Regions from separate parts of the Weissella sp. MSCH1 genome, predicted to be linked through region 3. Evidence: predicted binding sites of a transcription regulator. Region 3 holds the regulator's gene; each other region holds the start of a gene.
What was found. The regulator Rex, encoded in region 3, represses fermentation and respiration genes when NADH is low (regulators of the CRP and FNR family bind a similar motif). The targets are predictions, from matches to a motif close to TTGTGAANTANTTCACAA.
Positions count from the first base shown of each region.

Region 1: the regulator Rex is predicted to act here: its motif matches at 1,902-1,919, upstream of ACJ28U_RS11125 (nitronate monooxygenase).
Region 2: the regulator Rex is predicted to act here: its motif matches at 2,105-2,122, upstream of ACJ28U_RS00690 (iron-containing alcohol dehydrogenase).

Region 1 covers NZ_JBJMBA010000046.1:135,161-139,790, forward strand. Annotated here, with positions in the region: gene ACJ28U_RS11115 (PolC-type DNA polymerase III) at 1-374, opposite strand, end outside; gene ACJ28U_RS11120 (hypothetical protein) at 501-863, shown strand; gene ACJ28U_RS11125 (nitronate monooxygenase) at 940-1,875, opposite strand; gene ACJ28U_RS11130 (YeiH family protein) at 1,986-2,996, opposite strand; gene ACJ28U_RS11135 (hypothetical protein) at 3,149-3,643, opposite strand; gene ACJ28U_RS11140 (YeiH family protein) at 3,825-4,630, opposite strand, start outside.
Region 2 covers NZ_JBJMBA010000019.1:2,042-6,671, reverse strand. Annotated here, with positions in the region: gene ACJ28U_RS00695 (DUF554 domain-containing protein) at 4-735, opposite strand; gene ACJ28U_RS00690 (iron-containing alcohol dehydrogenase) at 849-2,033, opposite strand; gene ACJ28U_RS00685 (MFS transporter) at 2,296-3,432, shown strand; gene ACJ28U_RS00680 (ABC transporter permease/substrate-binding protein) at 3,484-4,630, opposite strand, start outside.
Region 3 covers NZ_JBJMBA010000031.1:26,527-31,156, reverse strand. Annotated here, with positions in the region: gene ACJ28U_RS02780 (Gfo/Idh/MocA family protein) at 1-731, shown strand, start outside; gene ACJ28U_RS02775 (DEAD/DEAH box helicase) at 837-2,144, shown strand; gene ACJ28U_RS02770 (redox-sensing transcriptional repressor Rex) at 2,371-3,012, shown strand; gene ACJ28U_RS02765 (hypothetical protein) at 3,209-4,126, shown strand; gene ACJ28U_RS02760 (hypothetical protein) at 4,119-4,630, shown strand, end outside.

The DNA.
Region 1 (4,630 bases), on a different contig from region 3:
CCACTCGTGCGCCACTTGCCTAAATCATGATAGCGGAGCCCCTCTTTGACTAATTGCACATCCCCATCAACAATTGCGTGACCAACAACCGGATATTCGCCAACAAACTTCATAAACCGACTCAATGCCCGTTCTTCCGACAAGCCGTTATGAATCATATCCAACGTAATCCAGCCGTGTTCACCACCCATTGATTGTGTAATAAATTTAAATGACGCCATCCCACTACCCTTGGGCGGGTTATTAACAATCACGGAAAATTTTTCAATATCTTTGCCAGTGGTAATTTTCAAAGCCCCAATTTCAATAATTTGATTACTACCGTTCATCTCTAAATCGAAAACGACATAATCCTTCAATTCTGTAAATAGCATTAACAATACTCCCCGCTCGTTTGTTTCTCTCAAGTATACGCTTCACTGACGAACTCTTCACTTGCATTTACTTCAAGTCAGCGTAAAGTTAAGGTTGTCAATTATACAGAACAGGAGATTTTCCCCATGAAATCACTCGCAAAGTACAATAAGTTGCGTCGAAACTTCAACATGGAAAGCCACCGTGGTCTACAGCTCGACGAACACGGTAACACCGATGTTTTTGAGGGTGTCCAAGTCACGGTTTTAGTTAAGGATGATCAAGCAACGATGATTTTCATCGATTCAGAAGATGCTGATAGCGACGAAGCTGGTCGTGCATTCGTTGCCTTTGAGCACGGCATGAGCTGGTCATCGCAGGATTTCTTCAACGCCTACATGGCCGTTCACGAAAACCCCGACGAACCAGCTGTTGCAACAGCAAACGGTATCCAAGTGACCCACAAAATCGATGCAAACGGGTTGCACATCAAAATTGTGCCAGCTTAATTTGCGCAAATAAAATGACCGCCAGGCTTAAATTCCTGGCGGTCATTTTTATTTATCACAACAACTAGTAGTCTTATTAATACGTAATCTTCAAATTCTTCACAACGGCTTCGGCTTCATTGAACAAACCTTCAATGATGTCCTTAACAGGACGCTTGCTGTTAACCATACCAGCAATTTCGCCGGCCATGACTGAACCGTTTTCAACATCACCATCAAAGACAGCCTTTGAAAGTGATGCCATCGTCAACGATTCTAATTCCGCAAATGAAGCACCGGCGTTTTCAAGTTCAATATACTTGGCAATCATGGCATTCTTAATTGTTCGCACCGGTGCGCCGATACGTTGTCCGGTTACCGCTGTTGCCGTGTCATCCGCAGCCAAAATTGCTTGTTTGAACGCATCCGCTACCGGCGTTTCATCAGCTGCCAAGAAGATTGTCCCTGCTTGAATACCTTGCGCACCTAACGCGTATGCAGCAACCACACCACGTCCGTCACCGATACCACCAGCTGCAATCACCGGAATATCTATTGCGCTGGCTACTTGTGGTACCAACGCCATTGTCGTCGTCCCACCGATATGACCACCTGATTCCATCCCCTCAGCAACAACTGCAACGGCCCCTAAATCAGCCATTTTCTTTGCTACCTTGACAGACGGAATGACTGGAATCACTTTAACGCCAGCTGCCTTGAAAGCTGGCATATAAGGTTTTGGCGTGCCAGCCCCAGTCGTCACTACTGGCACCTGTTCCTCAATAATGACATCAACCAAATCTGGAATATTATCCATCATTAACATCAAGTTAACGGCAAACGGTTTATCCGTGCCGGCCTTAACGCGCCTAATTTCCGCGCGCAATTCTTCCTTATCAAAACCGGCAGATGTTAACACGCCTAATCCGCCAGCATTTGAAACAGCAATAACCAACTCATGCCGTGAAATACGTGCCATCGATCCCTGAATCAACGGATACTTCGTTCCTAGAATTTCTGCAACAGTTGCCATCTTATATGCCCCTTTTTAAGTGATTATTGTTTAATGTATCACATAAATTAAAACAACCCCAAATTATCTGAATAACAATCAGATAATCTGAGGCTTCATCTTACTACTTTTTACATCATTAACAGGTGAATCAAGCCAAGCGCTAGCAACACCTGAATCACACCAATGACCAAACCAAAACTCAGGAAGCGAATACCCGAATTCTTGATAATTGACCATTTCAAACTCAACCCAATGCCGGCCAAATTAATGACCCCGAAGAAACTTGCCAATTCCTTGGCGACAGCAACTACCGGCGCTGGTAAGCCAAGCATCGTATTCACCAACATAAAGATGACAAAGGCCGTAACGAACCATGGCATCATGCGCCAAAACGGCTTCGCTGGTGCCGTCGCAGCAACATCTTGTCGCGCCTGTCCAGGTCGACTCATCTTCGTAAAGGCCATGACCACAAAGGCCAATAACACCACGCGTAGCATCTTAAACAATGTTGCGTACGTGCCAGTTGCATCATTGACCATCAAACCAGCGCCAACCGCTTGACCAACCGATTGCAACGTGCCACCGATCAAAGCACCCGATAATAAATCATTGTGCCCTAGAATAGCCGGTCCGATGGTTGGCAAGACCAGCAACAATGCCACACCAGTCAACGACACTGTCGCAGCAGCAGTCCGGCGTTGCGTATCATTAGCGCCAATTACCGGCGAAACGGCAGCAATCGCACTCGTGCCACACACTGCATTCCCTGCACCCATCAACATCGCTGACTCAGGTGATACCTTAAAGAAGCGCCCACCGAGCCACATCACAATTAAAATTGTGGCCGTCATCTGTAACACAATAAACAAAATCCCTTGCCAGCCTAACTGCTCAACCGTCCTAAGCGTGACCGTTAAACCGAGAAAAGCAATGCCAAACTGAATAAAGTACTTTTCTGACCAATCAACCCCGGGGTTCCAGATTTGCTGACGAAAGGCAGTGTTCCCAATTACAATTCCTAACAACATGGCGATGCCTTCCGCACCCAAAAACGGTAGTAATGGGGTTAACCACTTTGCAACGACTGCGAGGGCAACCGTCAGGCCAATACCTGGCAACATCTCTCTAGTAATTCGCATCGCAATTACCTCCTTTATTTACAACCAGTTGTTAACCTAGTTCCTTTTTCCACGTATATTTTATCACAGCAGCTATTGGTCTACTTTATCAAAATAAAAAAATACGGTCCAACCAAACATTTTGATTGGACCGTACCAATTAGTTACGCTGATTAATATAATGAAACACCATTATGCTCCGAATCAATGGGTGCCACATTATCCATTAGATAATGTTCTACGGCGCGCTTATATGATTGATGACTGCGCATCGCAATGCCCGTCAACTTGCTAAACTCAGTCGCATTTAGCGCCCAGACTTGCGCCACCGACTGCTTCAACAAGTGATCATGGAGCGTTTGCGTCAAACTGATAAATCGTTGGAATTCAGCATGACCGATGCCGTAGATACGCTTTAAATTGCCTGTTCGCTTTTCGATGTTTGCTAGCATTACTAACCCTTGCGCAAACGTTGCCGCCGTTTGCCCACCAAAGTTATACATCGTTGGTGTTGGGTATGGGTGACCATTTGGATAGGCCCCTGATTCAGCCTCGTAAGCATGCAACTTGGCTACCACTTGGCCTGCCACATCAGGTCGAATCCCTGACTTCACCAAAATATTACCAAATTCCAGCATGAACGCCTGCGTATGAACTGTCATCGTCATTATCTAAATCCCTCTCTTTGTACTCTTCTCTTAGTCGCCGAATACTAGTGTATGGCGAACCCAATTAGTGTACGCAAAAAGTTCACAGAATAGTACAAAAAAGTGTTGTTTTTGTGGTTAACTCATCTTTAGTTAGCGACAAAAAACGCCTAGCAACTGCCTGCTAGACGTTCTTAATTGCTTATTTCATCAATACTGTAATGAGGACAATAGCCAACACAACCTGGAAAATAATTGTTACTAAACCATAACCCAAGAACTTCATGCCTGACTGCTTAATGGTCTGCCACTTCAAATTCAAGCCAATCCCCGCCAAGTTGACAATACCGAAGAAGCTTGTAATTTCATGGGCCGTGCCGGTCAGGACGTGAGGCAAACTGATAAATGAATTCACCAGCATCAAAACCACGAACACCATCACAAACCATGGAATTTTGACACTTGTTTTGGGCGCAGTCGCTTCAAGCGGCGTCAACTTCGAGGCATGTCGCGCCATCAAGATCACGACAACTGACAACATAATGACACGCAACATTTTAAAAATTGGCGCATATGTCACCACGTCGCCACCAACCAACGAGGCCGTTCCCGATACCTGACCAACCGATTGCACAGTCCCACCAATTAAAGCACTCACTAGCAAGTCATTATGCGGAAAGACCGCTGGACCAATAATTGGCAAAACGAATAAGAGCACCACGCCGGCTAGCGAAACTGTCGCAACAGACGTACGCCGTTGATCATCAGTTGCGCCGACTGCTGGTGCAACTGATGCGATCGCACTTGAACCGCACACCGCATTTCCCGCACCCATTAACATCGCTGTTTGTGGTGCGACCTTAAAGACGCGACCACCCAGCCACATCACCACTAAAATCGTAGCCAACATTTGCAACAAAATAAAGATGATGCCAGTCCAGCCTAATGATTCAATGTTCTGTAACGTGACATTTAGCCCCAAGGCAGCGATACCAATTTCAATGGGAT
Region 2 (4,630 bases), on a different contig from region 3:
TTATTACTTTGCTAGCAACGGCAAGACCCAGGTCGTCCACGCCCAACTAATCGGCATAATAAACAGCATCGCTGGAATCATGTCAGCCGTCGGGAACATGCGCACCTTAATCATTCGGAACCCCGTTGCTAACATAAGGGTACCACCAACCGCCTTAAAGTCAATTATCATGGCTGGTGTCGTGAGCGGATAGATCACCCCGGCCAACAAAAACAAAATCATCAACACAACGAACTGCGGTACGGCAATCAATGACACAACAAACCCTAAATTGGCTGCAAAAATAGCGCCTGTGAAAAAATCCAAAATCGACTTTGTAATCAAAATGGTGGCATCCCCAGTCATCCCATTCACCAGGGCCCCATAAATACCGGTACCAGATGAAACAAACAACACAATGACAGTTAACAAGGATGCAGAAAATTCCTCTTCAGAAAGCGTCTTGTTTGCTGGGACAAATCGGGCAATGATGCGTTGCATTTGGAACGCCCCACGGTTAATCCACGCACTTACATGCAGTAATAAGCCAACCGCGGTTCCGATAATCAAAGCAAAAATGACCGCGGCCATATTTTTGGTCGGTGCAATCGCGATGATTCCCATCGTCATCGACGCCAGACCAAAGATCATATTAATCTCAGTCTTAAACTTCTCTGATAAGTATTTACCACCAACACCACCAACAATACCGCCAATTAATACGGCTAGTGCATTAACAATAACTCCTGTGGGCATATAACGCTCTCCTCTCAAAAATCACAATATATCCAATATATACCCATTTTGATAGAATTAGCAAAAAAAGCGGTACAGCTAGCTTTCACTACCTGTACCGCTATCGATTGATCTTACTTTTCAAAATCGTCTGACGTCATTGATGCGTTGTACAAAGCCACTACATCAGCCGGTGTCATTGGCACATAACCATTGTCCAAACCGAACGTTACCGCTGATTCAGCCATTTCTTGGAAGTGTTCATCGTTAGTGATTTCAACACCTGGCAAGTTTGTTGGTACTTCCAATGACTTCACCCAGTCATACGTTGCCTGAATAGCCTTTTCAGCCACAACTTGGTCGTCATCATCTTGAATTGACCAGACATTACGACCGAAGCGGGCAAACTTCGCCACTGTCTTATCAGACAAGACAAACTTCATCCAACGTGGTGTCAAAATACCCAAACCGACACCGTGGGTAATGTCATAGAATGCTGACAATTCGTGCTCAATTGGGTGCACCGTCCAAGCATTTTGCTTACCTGATCCAACCAAACCATTCAATGCCATCGTTGATGCCCACATCAAGTTTGCACGTGCTTCATAGTTATCTGGCGTTGCCAATGCAATTGGTGCCCACTTAATAACCGCACGGTATAAGCCTTCGATTTGACCATCTTGAATATCCGTATCGTTCGCTTGATCGAAATATTGTTCCGTCAAGTGTGAGAAGATATCGATTGATCCAGCTGCCGTTTGCCACTTTGATACTGAATACGTCAATTGTGGATCCAAGAATGAAACAGCTGGCGTGTTTGGACCAAACGTCCCAATCTTTTGGTTCGTCTCAGGGTTTGAAATCACTGATGCCCAGTTCATCTCAGTTCCAGTGGCTGACAACGTCAAAATATCAACCAATGGCAATTGATCGATGGCGTAACGCTTATCCGCATCCAGCACCAAGTCCCAAGGATCACCCTCGTAGAACTTAGCAGAAGCAATCACCTTTGACGCATCGATAACAGAACCACCACCAACGGCCAACACAACGTCAACATCATGTTCCTTAACAAGGCGTTGCCCTTCACGAACTGAGTCAATCTTTGGGTTAGGTTCGATACCTGACAACTCAATAACATTCAAGCCTGACAAAGCCTTCATCACACGTTCATACAAACCTGAACGCTTGATTGAACCACCACCGTATGCCAACAAGACATTTTGTCCGAATTGCGCAACCGCATCATGCAGCTCCGTATCAATGTGATTCTTACCAAAACGAATGTCTGTCTTATTCACAAAACGAAAATCTTCCATGGATAGCATCCTCCAAATAAGTTGTTATTTTTCTCATTTATAGCTAATACTATACACCCTTAACCGATTAATTGTTACCGTTTTCACGAAAAAATATAGTTGCACCGGTCTTTTTCATTTGCGCTAGTTTTCCTGGCAGTGATAAGGTAGATAAGTTGTTTTTCACGTTACGCCTTTTACACGCAACGTTCAGTTAGATAGAAGTGAAAGGAAGTTCCACCCTATGTCCACACAGACCGAGCGGTTATTTAATCGCCCATTTATGCAATTATTTTTAATTCAGTTACTTAGCATGGTGACTTTTTATAGTTTGTTTGTTGCCATCAGTCCGTATGCCGTCGCAACCTATCACGTCAGTACCGCGACAGCTGGTTTAGTGGCTGGCATGACGATTATCGGGACAATGATTGCCCGCATTTTTTCTGGTCTCATCACCCAGCATCTCACGGCTAAGCAAATGACAATCCTCAGCATGGCGATTCTCTTGCCCTCACTGTTAGCCTACCAGCTCGAATTGGGCATTCGGTATCTCCTATTTGTTCGTTTCTGGCAAGGCATCGCAGTTGGTTTTACTGGCACCGTCACGAACACTGCTGTCGTCCGAGTCATTCCAGAATCGCGCCGTAGTGAAGGGATTGCCTACTTCTCGTTAGCAACCATTTTGGGAACCGCATTTGGCCCATTCTTAGCGCTCTTAATCACACAGTATGTGTCTTACCACATCCTCTTCTGGTTGGAAGCTGTGATTGCTTTAATTGCTTTGTTTTTCTCGTTTATGCTCGACGGCGATAAAATCGCGATTGACCGCGGTCATGTAGATGCCAAGACGTCCATTTTCAGTCAGCTATTAGAGCCCCGTGTTTTCCCAATTGCCTTAACGATGGCCTTTGTGGCGCTGGGATACGCTGCCTTGCAAGGTGACTTGGCCTTCTTTGCCAGTTCGTTACACTTGGTGACGTTTGCGTCATATTTCTTCTTGGTCTACGCTTTTGTGATTTTGCTCTCCCGTCCGTTCATGGGCCGGTTAATGGACCAACACAACGAGAACTTCGTCATTTATCCAACCCTACTCGCAACTGCTTTAGGTCTGTTCGCAATTGCCCGAATGCACTCCGGTTGGGGCATGCTGCTCGGTGCCGTACTAGTCGGCTTAGGTTTCGGTAACTTCCAATCAGCCATCCAGGCAACCGTTACCAAAGTTGTGGCCTCCGACCGATTAGCGCAGGCCACTTCAACCTACTTCATTTTCTTTGATATGGCCCTCGGTTTTGGCCCATACCTACTCGGCTTGGTAGTGCCAACCCTCGGTTACCGTGGTTTATTTACGATGGTTGCCCTATTCGCCATCATCGGACTACCACTCTACTACCTGGTGCACGGTCGTCACATTCAAAAATAAGCAATACAAAAACCCGTCATTCAATTCGAATGGCGGGTTTTGTATTGCCTATTATTTAATCAGACCGTGCTTCACAAGATAAGTTCGGGCGACTTGGGCCGCCTTCTTGTGTTGCACCGTAACTTGATAATTCATTTCAATCATATCTTGGTTGGTAATTTTACCAGATAGCTTATTCAAACTCTTAGCAATCCCTGGATACTTTTGTAACGTTTTATCGTTGACCAACGGTGCGCCCTGATAAGGGGGGAAGAAGTGTTTATCATCTGCCAACGTTACCAAGTGATCTTGTTTCAACTGTGGGTCCGTCGTGTAAGCGTCCGTCACATCGATTTGCTTATTAGCTAACGCTTCATACCGCAAACTCGACTCCATTTGCACGATGTTCTTGAAGTTCAACCCATACGCCTTCTTTAGTCCAGGATAGCCATCTGACAACTTGTAGAAATCCGGGTCAAACCCAGCTGTCATCTGCGCGCTTTGACGTAACAAGTCTGAAGTTGTCTGTAAGTGATAGCGCTTGGCATCAGCTTGACGAACCGCCAAACCGTACGTATTCTCGTACTTCATTGGTTCCAATAAGTCCAAGTTGTGTTGCTGCTTAATCAACGTCTTCGCTTGCTTGTACGCTGTCTGCTTATCGTGTGAAATTGACCCCTTAACCTTAACTAACGACTGTAAGACCGTCCCCGTAAATTCTGGGTACACATCCACTTGGCCACCTTGGAGCGCCTTAAAAATAAAGGTCGTCCCCCCAAAGTTTGGCTTTAATTGGACAGCCATTTTGGGGTTATCGGCTTGAATGAGGTCTTTATACATATTAATCAAAATTTCTGGTTCGCCACCTAACTTACCAGCGATTGTAATCGTTCCTGCTGGTTGGTTAATTGCCCGGTAACCCGCAAAACCACCGATAATGACGATTGCACTGACTAACAGCACCCCAACACGGCGGACTGATAGCTTACTCAACAAGCGAATGCCCCATGAAAAAGCCAACGCCAGCACCGCCGATAAAATGGCCCCAATCAACAATTCAGCATTATTATTCGTCTGAATTCCCAACATGATAAAGGTACCCAAACCACCACCACCAATTAGCGCAGCCAACGTGGCCGTTCCAATAATCATAACCATCGCGATGCGCAACCCAGACATAATCATTGGTAACGCCAATGGTAATTGGACTCGGAATAAT
Region 3 (4,630 bases):
TCCATGTGATTGTTGAAAAGTCGGCCTTTTCAAATACTAAGGAATATGAAGCAGTTTACTCGGCTTTGCGTGAGCACCCAAATGTCCGCTTATTTGAGGCTGCTCGTCACGTACATCAGGCTAATTTTAAAGCGATTGAAGCGAAAGTTGCAGAGATGACGCATATTTCTGGGGCAACGTTAGTGTATGAAAAGTATTCATCACGCTTTGATGATTATTTGGCAGGTAAGGAGCCGAATGTCTTAACTCGTGAGTTTAGTGCTGGTGCTTTGACTGATTTAGGCGTTTATCCATTATATGCCGCGATTAAGCTATTTGGGATGCCACAAGAAAGTCACTATTTCGCAACGCCATTGCGTAATGGGGCAGACGGTCGCGGGATTGCCGTTTTGCGCTATGCTGACTTTGATGTGACTATTCAATTTGGTAAGGGAGCCAACAGTTATTTGCATTCAGAAATTTTGGGGATGCGTGACACGATTGTGATTGATTCAATCGCTGAATTGGGTGAAGTCGTTTATAAAGATGGCGCTGGTAACGACACTGAAATTAGCACACCAGCACCAGAAAATCCAATGGTGCCAGAGATGCAAGTGTTCGCAGCGATTATTAATGACCCAATTGGTCAAGACGCGACATATCGCGAATTGCTGACGTTGAGTCAACGCGTGAATATTGTGTTAACTAATTTGCGTCAAGATGCCGGTATTGTTTTCCCAGCAGATAAGTAATTGTTAAAAGCACGCTTCATAATCTGTTCGCGAACAGTTATGAAGCGTGCTTTTCTGTTACAATGAAAGGAACGAAAAGTAAACGAAATGACATGAGGAAAAAGAATGGATACTCGTTTTGAAGAACGTTTGGCATCAGTAGGCTTTACAACCCTAACGCCAATCCAAGAAGCCGTGGCTGAACCACTGGTAAATGGTGAATCAATCGATGCGCTGGCTCCAACAGGAACTGGTAAGACATTGGCCTTTACATGGCCCTTGTTGCCGACTTTAGTGCCAGGGGATGGTGAGCAACTCCTTATTTTGGCACCATCACAAGAGTTGGCCATGCAAACGACACGGGTGGTCCGTGAGTGGGCGACGCTATTAGACTTGAAGGTGTTGGCCTTAACAGGTGGGGCCAATGTTAAGCGTCAATTGGATGCATTGAAGAAGCACCCTGAAGTGATTGTTGGGACGCCTGGGCGTGTGGCTGAGCTCGTTGATAATGGTAAGTTAAAGTTGCGTCGTTTGCGCACATTGCTATTGGACGAAGCGGATGAACTCTTAACCGAAGATACAGCTAAGCAAATTGATGCCGTTTGGGATACCGTCGATGATCAAGACGTGCAGGTGGCGTTATTTGGTGCCACAGAAGTCGATCAAACAATCGCGGCTGGGTTATTCGACCGTGAATTTAACCGCATTGACCAACGTAATGTGCCAATCCCAACCGCAATTGCCCATGAGTTCTGGCCAACAGCCCGTGAGCAACGCAATAAGCGGTTGCGCCAGTTAGCTGCCCGCAAGAATTTCCAAGCCATCGTGTTCTTTAACACGACGAAGCAATTGAAGATTACGGCTAGTTTCCTAGCCCACGAGCACGTCGCCATGGCAACGCTAGTTCGTGGTGATTCTAGTTCAACGCGTGCAAAGTCATTGGAAAACTTCCGCAAGGGGACAGCAAAATTCCTACTGACGACTGATGTGGCAGCCCGCGGTTTGGATATTCCCGATTTGCCTGCAATTATTAACTTTGATTTGCCACGCACTGGTGAGACGTATACGCACCGTGCTGGCCGTACTGGTCGCATGGGTAAGCATGGTTTGGTCATTTCGTTTGGAAATGACCACGATTTACGTGATTTGCGTCGTTTGGTTGCTGTTGACATCCAACTTGTAACGGGAGTTGAACAAGCGGCTAAACCTAAGTCATTTTCTGGCTCAACTGGCGCACCAACACCCGCGCCGGCAGCAGTGGCTGGTCAACAACCAACCTTAGTAAAACCAAAGCAGCCAGCAAAGCCCCGCCTAGGTAAGAAAGCGCCTAAGAAGCAAGCCACTGAGGAAGTTGTGTCACGAACGGACCGCTTTGCAAAGGAGAAAAAGGCGAAGCGTAAGCACAGCAAAAACAAGGGTAAGCCAAAGCATTAATGAAAAAATTATTGGCTAAAAATCCGTCTGAAAAACGGCGATATTTAGGCATTAGGACCACTTTTTCGGACGAGTGGTCCTTTTCTTTTGTGAAAAACAATTGTTATTTAGTTCACATAAAGGTGGTTATATGTTACTATTAATAAGGATAGAGAGTTCACAAGTGAGAATTTATTTGTGAAATAACTTAGAGATAAAAAAATAAAGAATAATGAGGACGGCTGACATGGCAGAACATGACATCCCACGCGCAACCGCAAAGCGATTGCCAATTTATTACCGTTATTTGAAGCTTTTGCTGGATGCGGGCACAACACGTGTTTCATCAAATGAGCTTTCTGATGCAGTAAAATTTGACGCAGCGACAATTCGTCGTGATTTTTCATATTTCGGTGCTTTGGGAAAGCGCGGATACGGATATGACGTTAAGGCGTTGATGACTTTCTTTGGTGAAATTTTGAATCAAGATACTTTGGCTTCAGTTGCCCTAGTTGGAGTTGGAAATCTTGGTCAAGCCTTGTTGAACTTTAACTTCCACCAAAGTTCTAATGCGCGAATTTCGGCAGCCTTTGATATCAACGAAGATATCGTGAACACGATTCAAGCTGGTGTGCCAGTTTACAGTCTTGATGATTTGGAAAAGCAGATTTCAGATCAACGGATTGATGTGGCTATTTTGACGGTTCCAGCGCCAGTTGCCCAAGATTTGGCTAACCGTTTGGCAAAGGCTGGGGTGCACGGAATTTTGAATTTCACACCACTACGTTTGGACGTCCCAAATGACGTCCGCGTGCAAAACGTTGACTTGACGAACGAGTTACAAACATTGCTTTACTTCATCAACAATTTTGGTGGGGCTGAAGCTTAAATCATACGTGAAACACTTTGTTTACCGCTACGTACTGGTAAACAAAGTGTTTTTTGCTAATAACGGGAAACCGGTTCAGAATGAGGGTGATAATTTCATAAAAAGTGTCCTATGATTGGGACATGGGCGACCTGTTTAATCACAAAAATGTTTGATACACTGCTAGTAATGACTATAAAAAAGAAGTAGTGGCGTAATGAATAAGCATAGTGAACGTCTGTTAGAGGCGATGCGGCATATGAAGCAGAACCGCCGGATACATACGAAAGACATTGATCAACACGTGATGAGTAAGTCGGCCTATTATCGGGTGATGAAAGGGGAGACTCCGCTGAATTTACAATTAGCAATTCGGCTAATTCGGTTTATGGGTGGCCGTCCCGTTAATTTAATTGCCTACGCTGAAGATGGCGAATTATCGGCCTATGGTCGTTTTTTGATGAAATTTGGGCGCGCCATGCGGATGGGCGATTTCACACTTGCTAAACAAATCATTACCGATTTAGAGGCGCAAGTTGAGGAGTTTCAGCTGTTGGCTGACCGGGAAGTGTTGCTGATTGCCGAATATGCGTTAGCACTGGTGTTTGACGATGAGGAACAAAAAGCCCTGTTGAAACAGGAAATGCGCCGGTTAGTGGCCAAAACAGACCTATGGACAGCGATAGAAGTCACCTTATACTTCATCTCATTGTCACCAGATGCACCAATTGAATCAGTGCTCGCCGAGTTTCAAAAATACGTCATTGATAAACAGCAATTTCGCGAGCGTTTTCCCGCTGTAGAAGTGACAACGATTTGGTCTGATAATATCTTGATAATGGCTGAGACGGTGCTGACTCGGAAAAACTACGATGACTATGTAAAATTTGTGGGGTTTATTAATGAGCTATCCCCCGCCGAATACGTTTTAGAGCATGCCCCATACCGACGGGCCTTGGCTGATATCGAGCAGGCGTGGCGTGAACATAATCCGCAAATTTTGTTAGATGCCGAGCAAAAAATTAGTCGGTTTATGAAGGCAATTCATGACAATCCTGATCAAGCGGGGGAAGTGACGCAAACGTTTGTTATTTTGTTCCGAATTGCCTGGGGGGTTATAGAGACAGATGACTGATCATGTAGGTCAAGTAATTAACGATATCCGCAAAGCCAAGAACATCCCGTTGACACAATTGTTAACGTACTCTGGTTTGAACCGGGCGACGTACTATCGCTTTGTTAAAGGGGATGCGGATATTGAAATAACGGATTTTTATCATTTAGTCTATGGATTAGGACTGACTGAAACAGAATTGGCGGAATTGATTATTCCAGAAGATACAACGTTCAGATTGTTAGCTGAACGCATTAAACAATTGTCTGTTACAGACCATGCAGGTGGCGCAGCTATTCAGGCTGAAATTCAACGATTGCAAGAGCAGACCGGATACCGCCACTATGGTTGGTTAACTTGGATGCTTTATTTCCGACAAAACACAGATCGTGATGATGAAAAGCAACGTCAGGCAATTGTGGTATTCAAAGAGTTATTGGCGTTACCTTTTTGGACACGCTATGAGTTGGAATTAACCCGATGTGCGCTGCCGTATTTGTCACCTGAAATTACCGTGCCTGTACT